DNA from 2 places in the Staphylococcus casei genome. Region 1 is predicted to be linked to the other one. Evidence: predicted binding sites of a transcription regulator. Region 1 holds the regulator's gene; the other holds the start of a gene.
What was found. The regulator Rex, encoded in region 1, represses fermentation and respiration genes when NADH is low (regulators of the CRP and FNR family bind a similar motif). The targets are predictions, from matches to a motif close to TTGTGAAATATTTCACAA.
Positions count from the first base shown of each region.

Region 2: QMO72_RS02745 (nitrate/nitrite transporter) is a predicted target of Rex. The motif match lies at 4,611-4,628, and genes of this name have one in related genera.

Region 1 covers NZ_CP125718.1:946,268-954,390, forward strand. The annotation lists gene QMO72_RS04400 (VOC family protein) at 22-444, shown strand; gene QMO72_RS04405 (MutS-related protein) at 497-2,089, opposite strand; gene abc-f (ribosomal protection-like ABC-F family protein) at 2,459-4,387, opposite strand; gene QMO72_RS04415 (redox-sensing transcriptional repressor Rex) at 4,538-5,179, shown strand; gene QMO72_RS04420 (YeeE/YedE family protein) at 5,587-6,681, shown strand; gene QMO72_RS04425 (sulfurtransferase TusA family protein) at 6,703-6,930, shown strand; gene QMO72_RS04430 (LacI family DNA-binding transcriptional regulator) at 7,077-8,039, shown strand.
Region 2 covers NZ_CP125718.1:619,974-628,096, forward strand. The annotation lists gene narH (nitrate reductase subunit beta) at 1-1,055, shown strand, start outside; gene narJ (nitrate reductase molybdenum cofactor assembly chaperone) at 1,048-1,629, shown strand; gene narI (respiratory nitrate reductase subunit gamma) at 1,622-2,299, shown strand; gene nreA (nitrate respiration regulation accessory nitrate sensor NreA) at 2,314-2,766, shown strand; gene QMO72_RS02735 (sensor histidine kinase) at 2,774-3,811, shown strand; gene nreC (nitrate respiration regulation response regulator NreC) at 3,830-4,483, shown strand; gene QMO72_RS02745 (nitrate/nitrite transporter) at 4,796-5,956, shown strand; gene QMO72_RS02750 (Hsp20/alpha crystallin family protein) at 6,055-6,489, opposite strand; gene QMO72_RS02755 (Hsp20 family protein) at 6,526-6,903, opposite strand; gene QMO72_RS02760 (MarR family winged helix-turn-helix transcriptional regulator) at 7,155-7,595, opposite strand; gene QMO72_RS02765 (DUF3139 domain-containing protein) at 8,057-8,123, shown strand, end outside.

The DNA.
Region 1 (8,123 bases):
AATTTAAAGGAGGAATTATAGATGAAATCAATTCAATATTTTAACTTTCAAAATAGCTTGTCAGCTTTGAACTTTTATGAAAAACACTTAGGTGCAACGAATATTCAACGTCTGGGTGGAGATGATGAGATGTTTGACCATATGCCTAAGGAATACCAAGTAGATGATGATTTTACGATGCATGCATCTTTTGAAATATTAGGGGAAACGTTTTATTGTAGTGATACAATGGATAATAAAAAGATAGACAATAGTGGTGCAATTGCAGTTTTTACATTTGATTATACAAATGAAGCGGATAAAGATAAAGCGGTAGCATTTTTTAATAAAGCCATCGAAGGTGGATGTAAAGCGACAATGCCATTAGATAAAACGGAATGGTCTAAACTATATGGTATGTTTAATGATCCATTTGGCGTAACTTGGATGATTAACGCTGAATAAATTAATATAAAAAAGCCCCTCTTATCAAAATAAAAGGGGCTTTTTTGTGCAATCAGTCTACGTTTGACTTGGCACGATTATAGATCTGATGTGGAAAGTCCATAATCCTTAGCAGTTCAATCGCATTACGTGTATTTGCTTTACCAACTTTGATTTTATAGTCAAAGACAATGTTATCATCAGCTATGGATTCATTAAAATGAAAATTCTCATAGTTTTTTTCTAATAACGTGGATAGTTCAATATCGTGTGTAGCCGCGATAACGCGATAGCCAGAAAGTTGGTCTAAATAACTTAGTACCGATTCTGAGGCGGCAATCCGCTCGGTTGTATTAGTACCTTTAAAAATTTCATCAATAAAGCAATACACTTTACTTTGGGAATGCAGCTCAAATAAACGTCTTATCGATTTGATTTCTGTCATAAAATAGCTATCACCTGATAATATATCATCTTGATTGACCATTGAAGTATAGACTAGACCTGGTTTATAAGTGAAGCGAGATGCTGTAACGGTGTCTACAGTTTGTGCTAAGACGAGGTTTAACGCAACTGCTTTCATAAAAGTAGATTTACCTGATGCATTTGAACCCGTGAGTAAGATATGATGCTTTATTTTTAAATCATTTGAGATAGCCTCAGAAATGAGAGGATGCGTTAGCTCATCAAAATCAAGAACATCAGCTTGTGTGCATTCAGGAACAGTATAATGATCTAACGTTTCTCTCCATAATGCGACGGAATAATGATTATCGATACTGGAGATGTACTCATAACAAGCCATAACTTCTTCATCATATGTTTTGAAACTCTTTTGAATTAAATGAAATATTTGATAATCTAACATGAACATTAATTTAAATAGCATAGCAATAACAAAAGCTTCATCATTAGAATTAATACGACCTAATAATCCGCTAAATTTGCGTGCTGTTTTAAAATGATTGAAGTTAACATTTAACTTAGGAGCTTGTTCTAAATTATGTATATCATAGGCCTTCTTAATAACGGTTGATGTATAAAACAAGGAATTTAAATCTTGATCAAATGTTTTTTTTAATGAACCACTTAAAATCATGTTAAAAATTAACGAAAAAATTGTTAATATGATTCCGACACTAGGTGCAAAAAAGGTCGTGATTAAAAATATCAAAGGTAAGTATGTACATAGCATGAAAAAGTTATTACGTTTTACATACAATAATTGGTTAGGAAACATAGGATAAATTGCTTTGCCTATTTGTGCTAAATGAAAAGAAACCTGCTGTCTAAAAGAAACATCTGTTTTGAAATGGCTAATCAGTTTACTATCTTTAACTTCGAACATACGTCTTAATGTAGCGTATAATCTCATTTCACCAATTGCAGTAAAATTAAAATTCATCTTATCCAATACAGCATCCATATTTAAATCAGACCACGTTTTATCATCTAAAAGAATGTGCGCATCATATTGGTGCTTGAATGAATCATATTGATAACTATATCTGTGATAAGGGCGTATAAAATTTTCTAAGGGTTTTCGACTATCCCATAAAGTTTGAATATTGTGTTTTAGGTTTTTATTACCTATGATTTTTGATGCTAATGTGATTAAAATAGCAGCTACAACAAAGGCGATAAAAAACCATAATAGTGTGGGCATAAAAAGGTCATTCCTTTCTTAATATTGCGAAACAATATACTTTAATTATGACATGATTGTTTGATTTGAACAAATAACGGTTTGTACAAAGACATGATGTGTTTGTTTAAAAGTCAATAGGGAACATGCGTACTTATCAACAAAAAGTGTATAACGTGTGGATAAGTGGTGATTATCTATGTGGATATGCTCCGATTTCTGAAAATTAAAAACAAGAAAAGGTTTGATTTTTCCTGTGGATAACTAGGATAACTCTGTGGATAGCCATAACAAAGGGAAATACATTGTGAATAGAATAAAGGATGGGATATATAATAAAAAAAGTGAAAGTAGCATAATCTACTTTCACTTTGATACACTTAATGTGTGTTATGATAACATTTCTTGTAATTCTGCCCATTCGGCCATGACTTGTTCTAAATGCTGTTCGGCTGTTGCTTTTTTAATTGCTATGTCATTTGCTTTATCTGGATTTGAATAAATGTCAGGTAAAGTGAGCTGTTCGTTGAGGTCACTAATTTCTTGCTCATAACTTTCAATTTGTACTTCGCATTGCTCTATTTTTCGCTCAATTTGTCTTTGCTCACGTTTTTGCTGTTTCTGATCAATATAAGTATTACTTTGTTGAGCTACAATAGCTGACTGTGAAGGATTATCTAATTCTTTTTTCGCCTGAATAGCTGCTTTTTCTTCTAATTTTTCAATATAATATTGATAGTCACCTAAATAAATTGTGCCACCATCATGGTCTAAATCTAAAATTTTATTGGCTAATTGATTTATAAAGTAACGATCATGCGAAACGAATAATATTGTACCTTCAAAATGGGCTAAGGCTTGCTCTAACATTTCTTTTGAATCAATGTCTAAGTGGTTGGTAGGTTCATCTAAGATGAGTACGTTATTGCGTTCTAACATAAGTAATGCTAATTGTAATCTAGCTTTTTCACCACCAGATAAGTCATTAATTATTTTTTTAACATCTTCTTGAACGAATAAAAATCGCCCTAAAACAGCGCGAATATCCTTTTCGTTCATTGTAGGATATTGATCCCAAAGGTAATCGAGAATTGTTTTATTTGATTTAAATTCAGCTTGCTTTTGATCGTAATAGCCTATTTTTAAATTTGCCCCTTTGGTAATTTCGCCATTTAACTTCTCCTGTATGCCGGCGATTGTTTTGATTAAGGTTGATTTACCTATACCATTGGGCCCAATAATTGCTACGTGATCGCCCTTAGTGATTTCCATATTAATGCCTTTAGTTATTGGCGTTTCATAACCGATTTCTAAATTTTTTATATGGAAGACATCGTTGCCTGTGTTTCGATCGAAATCAAATTGAATGTTCGCACTTTTGGCATCAATCATGGGTTTGCTCACACGTTCAATTTTTTCTAGCATTTTACGTCGACTTTTAGCCATACCAGTGGTCGAAGCACGAGCAATATTTTTCTCTACAAACGTTTCGAGACGTTTAATCTCAGCTTGCTGATTTTCATATTCTTGCATGCGTTTCTCATAGTATTTATCTCTTTGCTCTATAAATTGACCATAATTACCTACATAATGTTGCACATCTCCAAGCGCTACATCATATACTTGATTGACAATTTTATCTAAGAAGTATCTGTCGTGACTAATAATGACGATAGCACCTTTAAAGTAGTTAAGGTAACCTTCAAGCCACTGTGTTGTTTCCATATCTAAATGGTTAGTAGGTTCATCCAATAGTAATAAATCAGGTTCACTTAGTAGCATTTGTGCTAGTGATAAGCGTGTTTTTTGCCCTCCGCTAAAATCATTAATAGGGCGATTAAAATCCGCTTCTGTAAAGTTTAAACCATGTAGTACAGTTTTAATTTTACTTTCATATTGGTAACCTTCTTGTTGCTCAAATTGATTAGATAATGATTCATAGCGATCGATATGATATTTGTAATCTTCGGTATCATATGCATTTGCATGCTCTGCTAACCAATCTGTTTCTTTCTTCATTTCAATTTCCATTTGTTTCATATGCTCAAATGGCTTTGACATTTCTTCAAAAACAGTTTGTTTCGTATCTAAAGTCATTTGCTGGGTCAAATAACCTAATTTAAGATTTTTAATTTTAGAAATTTGTCCAGTATCATAATCTTCGACGCCAGCAATAATTTTCATTAAAGTAGATTTTCCGGCACCATTTCGACCTACAATGCCTATACGTTCGCCAGTTTTAACTTCGAAATCTACGTTATTAAAAATGTCTTCTCCGTCGAATGATTTTGATATGTCGTTAAGTTGTAATAATATCATCCGATTTGCACCTCTCTATTCATTATCATTCTACAGTATTCAAGGCTTGGATAAAACTATCAGTGTTTATTTTTATTAGTCATTAATGTATAATGTTGTAGTGATTATAAGATTATTCAGTATTAGATAATGAAATAGGGGGACAACATCTTGGCTAATCAAAGCGAAAAGATTCCTCGTGCCACATTGAAACGTTTACCGTTGTATTATAGATTCGTCAATACATTGAAATCTAAAGGCATTGATAGAGTTAATTCAAAAGCTATTAGTGAAGGATTAAATATTGATTCTGCAACTATCCGTCGTGATTTTTCATACTTTGGTGAGCTTGGCAAAAAAGGCTATGGCTATAACATAGATAGTTTATTACATTTTTTTAAAAATGAAATAAGTGAAAATGACGAAATTAAGATTGCAATCGTAGGTGTAGGGAATTTAGGGAAAGCATTATTAACTTATAATTTCTCTATACATGATGAGATGACGATAACGGAAGCTTTTGATATACGAGATGAAGTGATAGGGACAGAAATAGGTAATGTCAGTGTAAGTGCATATAATGAGATTACTGACATACTTACACGAGAAGATATAGATATTGTCATATTGACCACACCTGAAGATGTAGCGCAACAAGTGGCAGACACTTTAGTAGCAGCAGGCGTGAAAGGTATATTAAACTTTACTCCGAGTCGTGTAATAACGCCATCTGATGTTCAAGTACATCATATTGATTTAGGGATTGAATTACAGTCGTTATTATTCTTTATGAAAAATTATAGCAATAAATAATATAGGTAAAGTAAAGCTAGCTTATGATCAATACAAGACGTGACATCATGCGTTGTGTATTGAGTAAGCTAGCTTTTTTATAAGTGTTTTGCATTGAATGTATTTGCCTTAATGGTAATTTTAGGGGCAGTAATTTCTGGCAGCTTTGGGAGAAATCCATTTAGTACTGTGATAGCTATTATTTTTGTGATTTTAATTCCTAATAGGATGAGGTTTGAGGTAAATTGACAATTTAATGCGTTATCTCGGATTACAAAGCCTCATTATTGTAATTAATTTTCACGATTAATGTGTAATAGTATTAGAAACAACGTTTTCTGGTGAAGTATGTGAGTATAGAGGTTGAAATTTTATACAATTTCTAATATCATTAATCTTATTGATTTTATCGGGAAAGAGGTTATGGAATGACTTGGTTAATAATTAGTGGTCTTGTTGTGGGCGCACTTTTGGGCTTTGTTATGCAAAGGACAAGGTTTTGTTTAGCAGGTGGATTTAGAGATATGTATGTGCAAAAAAACAATAAAATGTTTTATGCCTTACTGATTGCAATAACAGTTCAAAGTATTGGCTTACTGATACTGACATCTACTGGAATGGTTCAAATTCCAGAATCTACGTATCCAATTATTGGTACGGTTATCGGTTCATTTATTTTTGGTATAGGTATTATTTTATCGGGTGGCTGTGCAACAGGTACTTGGTATAGAGCTGGAGAAGGGTTAATCGGAAGTTGGTTAGCACTTATAGCTTACGCATTTACTTCAGCTGCAACTAAATTCGGTATTCTGTTACCATTAATGAATGGTTTGAATAAACCGACAACAGTAAATACAAGTATGTCACAAACGACGGGTATTCCTACTTGGGTATGGGTAGCGTTATTAACAATCATTACAGTAATTTTTGTAACCAAAACGTTACGTAAACCGAAACCTAAATTTGCAGTACCAAAATTAAAACAAAAATTCACAGGTGTACGTCATTATTTATTTGAAAAAAAATACCACCCATTTGTTGCAGCCATTGCTGTAGGATTAATTGCGTTACTTGCATGGCCTGTAAGTGAAACGACAGGTAGAATGTATGGATTAGGTATAACGACGCCATCAGCGAATATAATTCAGTTTTTAGTGACAGGTGATACAAAACTAATAGACTGGGGCGTATTCCTTGTGCTTGGGATATTCTTAGGATCTTATATTGCAGCTAGAGGCGCAAGAGAGTTTAAATGGAGATTGCCAGATAAGAAAACGATACGTAATAGTGTCATTGGTGGTATTTGTATGGGCTTTGGTGCTTCAGTAGCAGGCGGATGTTCAATTGGTAATGGCTTAGTTGAAACAGCAACGATGTCTTGGAAAGGTTGGATTGCACTCGCATCTATGATATTAGGCGCATGGTTCATGAGTTATTTTATTTTTATCAGACCAATGAAGAAAGCGCAAAGTGCATCACAAACAGAAAAAAATACAGTATCTTCTCAGACGCAAACAACTTAATTTTGAAGGAGGAAATGCATGATGGTATATGAATTAGGAACAGTCGGAATGGTTTGTCCATTCCCTTTAATTGAAGCTCAGAAGAAAATGAACACGTTAGATAATGGTGACGAATTAAAAATCGATTTTGACTGCACGCAAGCTACAGAAGCATTACCAAACTGGGCAGCAGAACAAGGTTACCCTATAACGAACTATGAACAACTAGACGATGCTTCATGGACGATTACGATTCAAAAAGCTGAATAAAACAATGTACAAACCAACTTACAATAATTAGGGATTATATACTTAATTATCTAAGTTGGTTTTTGTTTTAAATAGTATTTAAAGCGGTTGCAATATGATAAAATGAATACTGTTTACAATAGCAAATTAATGAGAGTGAGAAGACTATGAAAAATATTGCTGATATTGCAAAAATTGCTGGCGTATCGAAGAGTACAGTTTCTAGATATCTAAATAACGGGTCGGTAAGCATAAAAACAAAGCAAAAATTGGATAAAATCATTCAAGAAAATGACTATCAACCTAATCAATTTGCGCAAAGTTTAAGAGCACATAGAACAAATATGATTGGTGCCATTATACCTAGGATGAATTCTTATGCGGTAGATGAAACGATAAAAGGCGTAAAGTCAGTTTGTAATGATTTAAACTACAGGTTATTGCTAAATTATACCAATTTGGATGTTGAATTGGAGATAGATGCCTTAGAAACTTTTTATAGAAGTAAAGTTGATGGTATTATATTGATGGCTACAGAAATTACACAGAGACATTTAGAAGTCATTAATAAAATTAATGTGCCAGTTATTATCGTGGGTCAAGAACATAAAGACCTACATTGTATTATTCATGATGATTTTCGTGCTGGGTACCTTGTGGGCGACACTATAGGAACAAAAGGCTATAAAGATGTCCAATTCTTTGGTGTAACAGAAAGTGATATTGCGGTTGGTATACATAGAAAAGAAGGCTTGATTGCGGGTTTGAGCACACATGGTATTACACCTCATATTTCCCATACTTCCTTTAATTATAAAGAAGCAATGATAGATGTTGCCAGTGAATTGCAAATGCATACGCATTATGATGCCGTTGTAGGTGCTACCGATTCGATTGCACTAGCAGTTCATAAATTTACCTCAGAGCATAAAAATCAATTAAATGATCAACTTATTGTTGGATTTGGTGGAGACCCCGTTACCGAAATTGTATCCCCATCTATTAGCACAGTAATTTATCATTTTGAACAAGCAGGAGAAGTATCGATGAATAAATTAAATCAAATGATTCAACAACAACATATTGAAAAGCGAATAACTATAGATGTGACGCTATCATTTAAAAGGTAGACGAAACGTGATATTATATAATAGAATTATATGGAACCGGTACCAAAAAGAAAATAAATATATAAAGTTAAAATATTGATAGTA
Region 2 (8,123 bases), 330 kb from region 1:
TTGATGAAACGTTTATGATGTATTTACCTAGATTATGCGAACACTGTTTAAACCCAAGTTGTGTTGCTTCATGTCCTTCTGGGGCTATGTATAAACGAGATGAAGATGGCATCGTACTAGTAGACCAAGAAGCTTGTCGTGGATGGAGATATTGTATGACTGGTTGTCCCTACAAGAAAGTTTATTTTAATTGGAAAACAAATAAAGCGGAAAAATGTACATTTTGTTTCCCACGTATTGAGGCAGGTATGCCAACAGTATGTTCAGAAACGTGTACAGGTAGAATGCGCTATTTAGGTGTATTGCTTTATGACGCAGATAAAGTTGAAGAAGCTGCTTCTTGTGAAAATGAACAAGATTTATATGAAAAACAACTAGATTTATTTTTAAATCCATACGATGAAGCAGTTATTGAACAAGCACAAAAAGATGGTATATCTTTAGAGTGGATAGAAGCTGCTCAAAATTCTCCAGTTTATAAACTAGCGATTGAATACAAACTTGCGTTTCCATTACATCCGGAATATCGTACAATGCCAATGGTTTGGTATTGTCCACCGCTCAGTCCAATCATGAGTTATTTTGAAGGACAAAAGGCAGCGGATGAGCATAGAAATCCTGACATGATTTTTCCTGCAATTGAAGAAATGCGCTTACCTATTCAATATCTAGCTAATTTATTTACAGCGGGCTATACGAAGCCTGTTAAATTAGCATTACAACGTATGGCTATGATGAGAAGCTACATGCGTGCAAAGGTTACGGATAAACATTTTGATGATGACAGATTATCGAGACTGGGTTTATCAGAGCGTCAAACGAAAGATATGTATCGATTATTAGCCATTGCCAAATATGAAGATCGATTTGTAATACCTACTTCACATAAGGAAGAATATATAGACACGTATCGCGCCCAAGGAAGTCAGGGGTATGGAGGAGAATACTTTGGTTCAAATTGTGACGGCTGTGGTGTTCCTGTTGCGACTGCTTCAGATAAATCAGGACAAGAAATTTATAACGATAATTTCTATGGAGGGATTTTCCGTGATTAATTTAAAAAACTTTGCACATTACCAAGAAACTTTTGGATATTTGGCACAACAACTAGATTTTCCGGAAAAAATAACGCTAAATCATGAAGTATTTGAAGCGGTCATATATAAACAACATCCAGCGTATGAATATATGCAATTGTATAGAGAAAAGTTGCATGACTTTACGTTATTAGAAATTAAGGAACTATATTCAAATACATTTGATTTTAACAAAGATGCACCATTGTATATGACATATAATAAATTCGATACACAGAAAGAAAGGGGGCAACTATTAGCAAAGCTAAAGGTATTATATGAAATGTTTGGATTAAAGATGGTTGATAATGAATTGTCAGATTTTTTACCTTTAATGCTTGAATTTTTACATGTAGCACAATGGCGCGATGACCCCAGAGCAATTGAAAATATAACTTTTGTCATCATGATTATTGAGGATGGATCATTTGCTATAGCTGAGCAGTTGGCACCTAATCAAAATCCATATTATTATCTTATTAAAGCCTTAAGAGCAACTTTAAAAGCATGTATTGAAATTGAACAATCAAATGAGGTGGCACAAAATGCTTAATCAATTTCTGTGGATTATTTTACCGTATATATGTATTATGATTTTTTTCTTAGGGCATGTTGCACGATTCAAATATGATAAGTTTTCATGGACAGCCAAATCAAGTGAATTTATTGAAAAGAAACAATTGAAGTGGGGGAGTATTTTTTTTCATTTAGGAATTATTCCAGTAGCAATGGGGCATTTTGTAGGGTTGATTATTCCAGCATGGTGGCTAGAAGCAATAGGTATTAACGAACATTTATACCATGTTGGAGCTGTATATATAGGAAGTATATTTGGTATAATGACATTAATAGGTATGATTTTATTAACTGCACGTCGCATAACTATAAAAAATATTAGAAGATTAAGTTCAACGCTAGATATTGTTGTTAATGCTCTAATACTACTCATTGTATTTATGGGGTGTTATGCAACTTTGGTAACCAACATTTTAAGTCCCGCATTCGATTATAGAGAAACAATTTCGGTATGGTTTAGAGGTTTATTTGTTTTTTCTCCAAATGCACAGTTAATGGAAGAAGTACCATTTGCATTTAAAATACATGTTCTTTTAGGTTTTGTTGTATTGGCATTGTGGCCGTTTACACGACTTGTCCACGTATGGAGTGTACCGCTAACTTATGCTAATCGAAGCTATATTATATACCGAAAACATAAAGTTTGAATGGAGGAATTGTATTGAATTCACTTCCAAGAAATATAAATTTAAATTACCAGTTAATCTTGGATACAATTCGCAAAGAGGAAGATTTTGATTTTGCTGCTTTAGCTTTTTATGAGAAAGAGAGTCGCGTATCGCCGATTAAATGGCAATATGTTTCTGGAAATTTAAATGACCGTTATAAACTTATTGTTTTAAGAAAAGGTAAAGGGTTAGCAGGAAATGTAATGAAAACTGGGAAACGAATGGTAATTGAAACAGTTGACCAAACGCATATTAATGTCGAAAAGCATAAATACCCGATTGTCTTACATGAATCACTGACGGCAATGATTGCTATGCCTTTATGGTATGAACAATACGTATATGGTGTGCTACTTTTAGGTCAAAGAAATAATAAACCTTTACCTAAAGCCTATGCCACGACATCAATAATTAAAAAATTTGGTGTTTTTAATGAAGAAGGTTAGGTGATTTATGGTGCAAATTAAAAAAATAGATAATATTAATCAATTGTTATATCAATACTTTAATCATACAAGTGAGATGATTGTATTTGTAGACCGAGATGGTAGGGTCATTGCAATGAATCAAGCAGCCAATGATATTATCTCTGAAGACAATGATTATCAAGGTATGACCCATGCGATATGTAGAAGGTGTGAAGGTTATACTAATGAATTTGATTTTCAATCATGCCAAAATTGTTTTCTAGAAGCAGAAGAAATTGGGAATACGAGTTTTCAAGTGTTTATGAAAACAAAAAAGGGAACCATTGAACCATTTACAGCCACTTACCAAACGATATATACTATCAATGGTGTTAAAGCATTCACATTACAAAATGTAGCCCCTCAAATTGAACGTCATGATAAGATGTTTCAGCGTAAAATGATGCAAAAAACAATCTTTGCTCAAGAAAATGAGCGAAAGCGTATTTCAAGAGAATTACATGATAGTGTAATTCAAGAAATGTTAAATGTAGATGTAGAGTTAAGGTTATTAAAATACCAACAAAGTATGCAATCCATAGTAGATGATTCCATTCGTATAGAAGGATTAATGTCTAAGCTTATAGACGAAATAAGAAATCTAGCTGTTGAATTAAGGCCATCTTCATTAGATGATTTGGGATTAGATGCAGCATTCAAAACATTCTTTAAACAAGCAGAAGAAAATTACGGCATTTATATCGAATTTCATTCGAATATAGTAACGCGTAGATTTGATAATGAGATTGAAACTGTTGTTTATCGTATAGTACAAGAAGCTGTTTTCAATGCGATTAAATATGCCGAAGTAGGTGAAATTAACGTCGATTTAAATGTGAATAATGATAAATTGATTGCTGAAATTATTGATAGAGGTAAAGGTTTTAATCAATTTGAACAACCCAAAGGTACAGGGTTAGGTCTCTATGGTATGAATGAGCGTGCCGAATTGGTAAATGCAGTAGTCAATATCGATACTCAAATTGGGAGAGGGACAATTGTGACATTAGAAGTTCCATTATAAAAATAAGGAGATTTTATTTTGAGAATAGTGATTGCAGATGATCATGCAGTTGTACGAACTGGGTTTTCTATGATTTTGAATTATCAAGAAGATATGGAGGTCGTAGGAACTGCAGCCGACGGGGTTGAAGCATATCAAAAAGTGATGACGCATAAGCCAGATGTGTTAATTATGGATTTAAGTATGCCACCAGGTGAGTCAGGGTTAATAGCAACAAGTAAAATAGCTGAAAGTTTTCCAGAAACAAAAATACTTATTTTGACAATGTATGATGATGAAGAATATCTATTTCATGTTTTGCGTAATGGTGCAAAAGGATATATATTAAAAAATGCACCTGATGAGCAGCTTTTATTAGCTATTAGAACAGTATATCAAGGTGAAACCTATGTTGATATGAAACTGACGACTTCATTAGTCAATGAATTTGTAAATGGTTCGTCACAAGATATAAATATAAGCAATGATCCATTTAAAATTTTATCTAAAAGAGAAATTGAAATTTTGCCTCTAGTTGCCAAAGGATATGGCAATAAAGAAATAGCTGAGAAATTATTTGTATCAGTGAAGACAGTAGAAGCGCATAAGACACACATCATGCAAAAATTAGAATTAAAATCTAAGCCTGAATTAGTTGAATATGCCATGAAGAAAAAGTTGATTGATTTCTAACAAAATAGTTTATAAATTTTAAAAATGCTAGTTAAATTTTGTATTACTTGAAGGATGAGTAATTAAAGTTTGGCTAGCATTTTTTGTAATATAGGGAAATTTCAAAGGCGGTTAGGGGATGTTCCTTATGTTATTTTTTTCACAAAGATTTTAAAATAAATGTGTAGCCAATATACTGCACATGAAAATTTTTGACTCATACATGACACCAAAACTATTTTTATAAGTATAAATAGTTGCTTACACAATGATTTAGAAATGTGCAGAATATTGGTTGGAAATACAAATTTACATATAATGAAGGTGAAATGAATGGATAAATCTCGTGGTAGTTTTCAACTCACATTACAATCTTTAAGTTTAGTGGTTGGGTTTATGGCATGGAGTATTATTTCTCCACTTATGCCCTATATTTCACAGGATGTAAATCTCAGTGGCAATCAGCAGTCTGTGATTTTAGCAATTCCAGTTATATTAGGTTCAATATTAAGGGTGCCTTTTGGCTATCTAACAAATATCATTGGGGCTAAATGGGTATTTTTCTATAGTTTTGTTATTTTGCTATTCCCGATATATTTTTTGAGTATGGCTCAAACGCCTATGACGTTGATGATCTCTGGCTTTTTCCTAGGTGTAGGAGGGGCGGTATTTTCCGTTGGTGTAACATCCATACCTAAATATTTTCCTAAAGAAAAAGTGGGATTAGCAAATGGTTTATATGGGATGGGGAATATTGGTACCGCAATTTCATCATTTCTAGCACCTTCTATAGCAGGTATTATTGGATGGCAAACTACGGTTAGAAGTTACTTAATAGTCATAGCGTTGTTTGCAATAATTATGTTCTTATTCGGTGATGTTAAAGAACAAAAAGTTAAAATACCATTAGTAAAACAATCTAAAATATTATTTAAAGATATTAAATTATATTATTTAAGTCTATGGTATTTTATTACATTTGGTGCTTTTGTAGCATTTGGCTTATTCTTACCTAATTATTTAGTTAATAATTTTGGTGTTAGTGAAGTTGATGCCGGTTTAAGATCAGGTGTGTTTATTGCTTTAGCAACAATTTTAAGACCTTTAGGCGGCGTTTTAGGAGACAAATTTAATGCAGTAATTATGCTCATGGTAGATTTTATCTTTATGATTATAGGTGCCACAATATTAGGTTTATCAAACGATATGCTATCTTTTACAATTGGTTGTTTACTTATCAGTGTTTGTGCAGGAGCAGGTAATGGTTTAGTATTCAAACTCGTTCCATATTACTTCGGAAAAGAAGCTGGCGTTGCAAATGGTATTGTTTCTATGATGGGGGGGCTTGGTGGATTTTTCCCTCCAATTATTATTTCATACATAACTGTGTTGACTGGTACAAGTCATTTGGCATTCATTCTATTAGCAATATTAGGATTAGTCGCACTTACAACTATGTATCGAATATTAAAAAGTGAACGATTAACGCACTAATAAAAAAACCTAGATGAGTTGTCATTGGACTCATCTAGGTTTTTTATTTTATGAAACAGTTTTACAAACTTACTATTATTGCAGAACTGCTGGTTTATTTAATCGATTTGAATATTTGTTTTTGATTCGTCGATAACTGTTTTCTTAGGTAATATCACATTGAGTACACCTTTATCATAAGCAGCTTTAATTGCGTTTTCATCTACATTGTTAAATGTAAACTGACGTTTTACATCATTAACGCTACGTTCTTGATGAATCACTTGACCGTTGTCATCTTCTGATTTATTTTCAGTTGTTTGTTTACCTTCGATTGTGAGTAGATTATTCTCAAATTCTAAAGTAATATTTTCTTTTTCAAATCCTGGCAGTTCAGCTTCAACGACATATTGATCATCTAACTCTTTTACATCTGTTTTAATAGAAGTGTTACCAGGAAATTGTTCGAAAAATTGACGGCCAAAGTCTTTGAATAAGTCGCTAGGATTCACATCAAATAATGGATTGTTAAAAGGTTTTTTTTCAAAAGTCATAATACATTTCTCCTTTATAGTTATTTTTAAATAAATTTAATCGATAATAATGTGTTTTTTATATTGTTTTTTAGGAAGATTAACAGTTAACATACCATCAGTCATTGATGCTGAAATGTTTGTATCATTAACATTTTTGAATATGAATTTTCTGCTAACTTCACTTGTGTTTCGCTCTTTAATTATATAGGATGATGTCTCTTCATTTGTAGTATTAACGTTTGATGCTGTTATTGTTAAAGTATTTTCATTATATTCAATAGAAATGTCTTCTTTATTAAATCCAGGGAGTTCAGCTTTCACAAAGTATTGATCTTCATCTTGATAAACATCTACTTTAAAATCTTGGCGTTCTGGTAACAAACTATCAAATAAATCGTTTGGAAGATTGCGAGTGCTAGTATTTTGTATCATCTTAAACACCTCTCCTTTAACTTTATAATCATATTATAAGACATTAGTCAAAGAAAGTCAAAGTCAAAGCTTGTATACAAAAAATTTAAATGTGCTGTAATTGAATAGGGGTATAACAATAGGCATTGCTAAAATAGAAGCGGTGTGACGGAAGTGAATAATTAAGAAAGGTTATAAAAAAGAGGCAATAAAAAGTTGAAGAATGGCTGCAATGATTACAAATCCTTACTTTTAAATTACCTCGTATATAGTTAGATATCTTTAGAAAAATTCTTGTTAACGAAATGTTGTAATGTCTCTTTTAAGTGAATAGCTTCATCAAGATCCATGTTAAATTCGCTAAAAACTTTTCTTGAAACTTTTGAGAGTGGTTCTCGTACTTCTACACCTTTATCAGTAAGCGTGATTTGTAAATTACGCTCATCATCTAATTCACGTGTTCGAGTGACATAGCCCTTTTTCTCAAGTTTTTTTAATAAAGGTGTCAGTGTACCTGAGTCTAGAAAAACACGTTCACCAAGTGTTTTAATATTAATCTTGTCATCTGCTTTGATTGCGAGTAAGACAATATAACCTGTGTATGTTAAATCAAACTCTTTTAAATAGGAAGTATACTTTTTAATTATTTCTTTAGAAGAAACATAAAAAAGAAAGCAAAGTTGTCGTTCGAGATAGCTATCTTTTTCCTCCATTTAATCACCCCTTTTGAAAGTTAACCTTATTATGAACAATGGTCATTGTCAAGGAACGGTTGTGCGCCTCTTATGGAATATTTTTATACTATTAATAATGCATTCCATAGCGGTACATATAAAAAGGTGCAATAAACTCATAATGCACAAGATAATTGTTATAAATAAAAGGTCATATAAAGTATTATAACTATGATTAAAACGGGGGATGAGCCATTTTCATATGATTACTTTAAGTTTAAAAATGGTGTCAGCTCAAAAAATGGCAAAGCATATAATATAAGGAGATTTTGTTACAGAAATGTTATATCTCTTTATAAATTAATTATAATCAGTCATACTAATAACATTATGATTGAAAATAAGTATGAATATTTAAGTGGATAAAATCATTCGTATTTATTGTCAAAAGGACTTATTTTAATATAGGAAGATATTGCTTCAACTAAAGGAGAATTAAGATGAAGACATTTTTTAAAATTTTTGGGTTACTCGTTTTATCACTTATCATTGCTATTGTATTTTTCT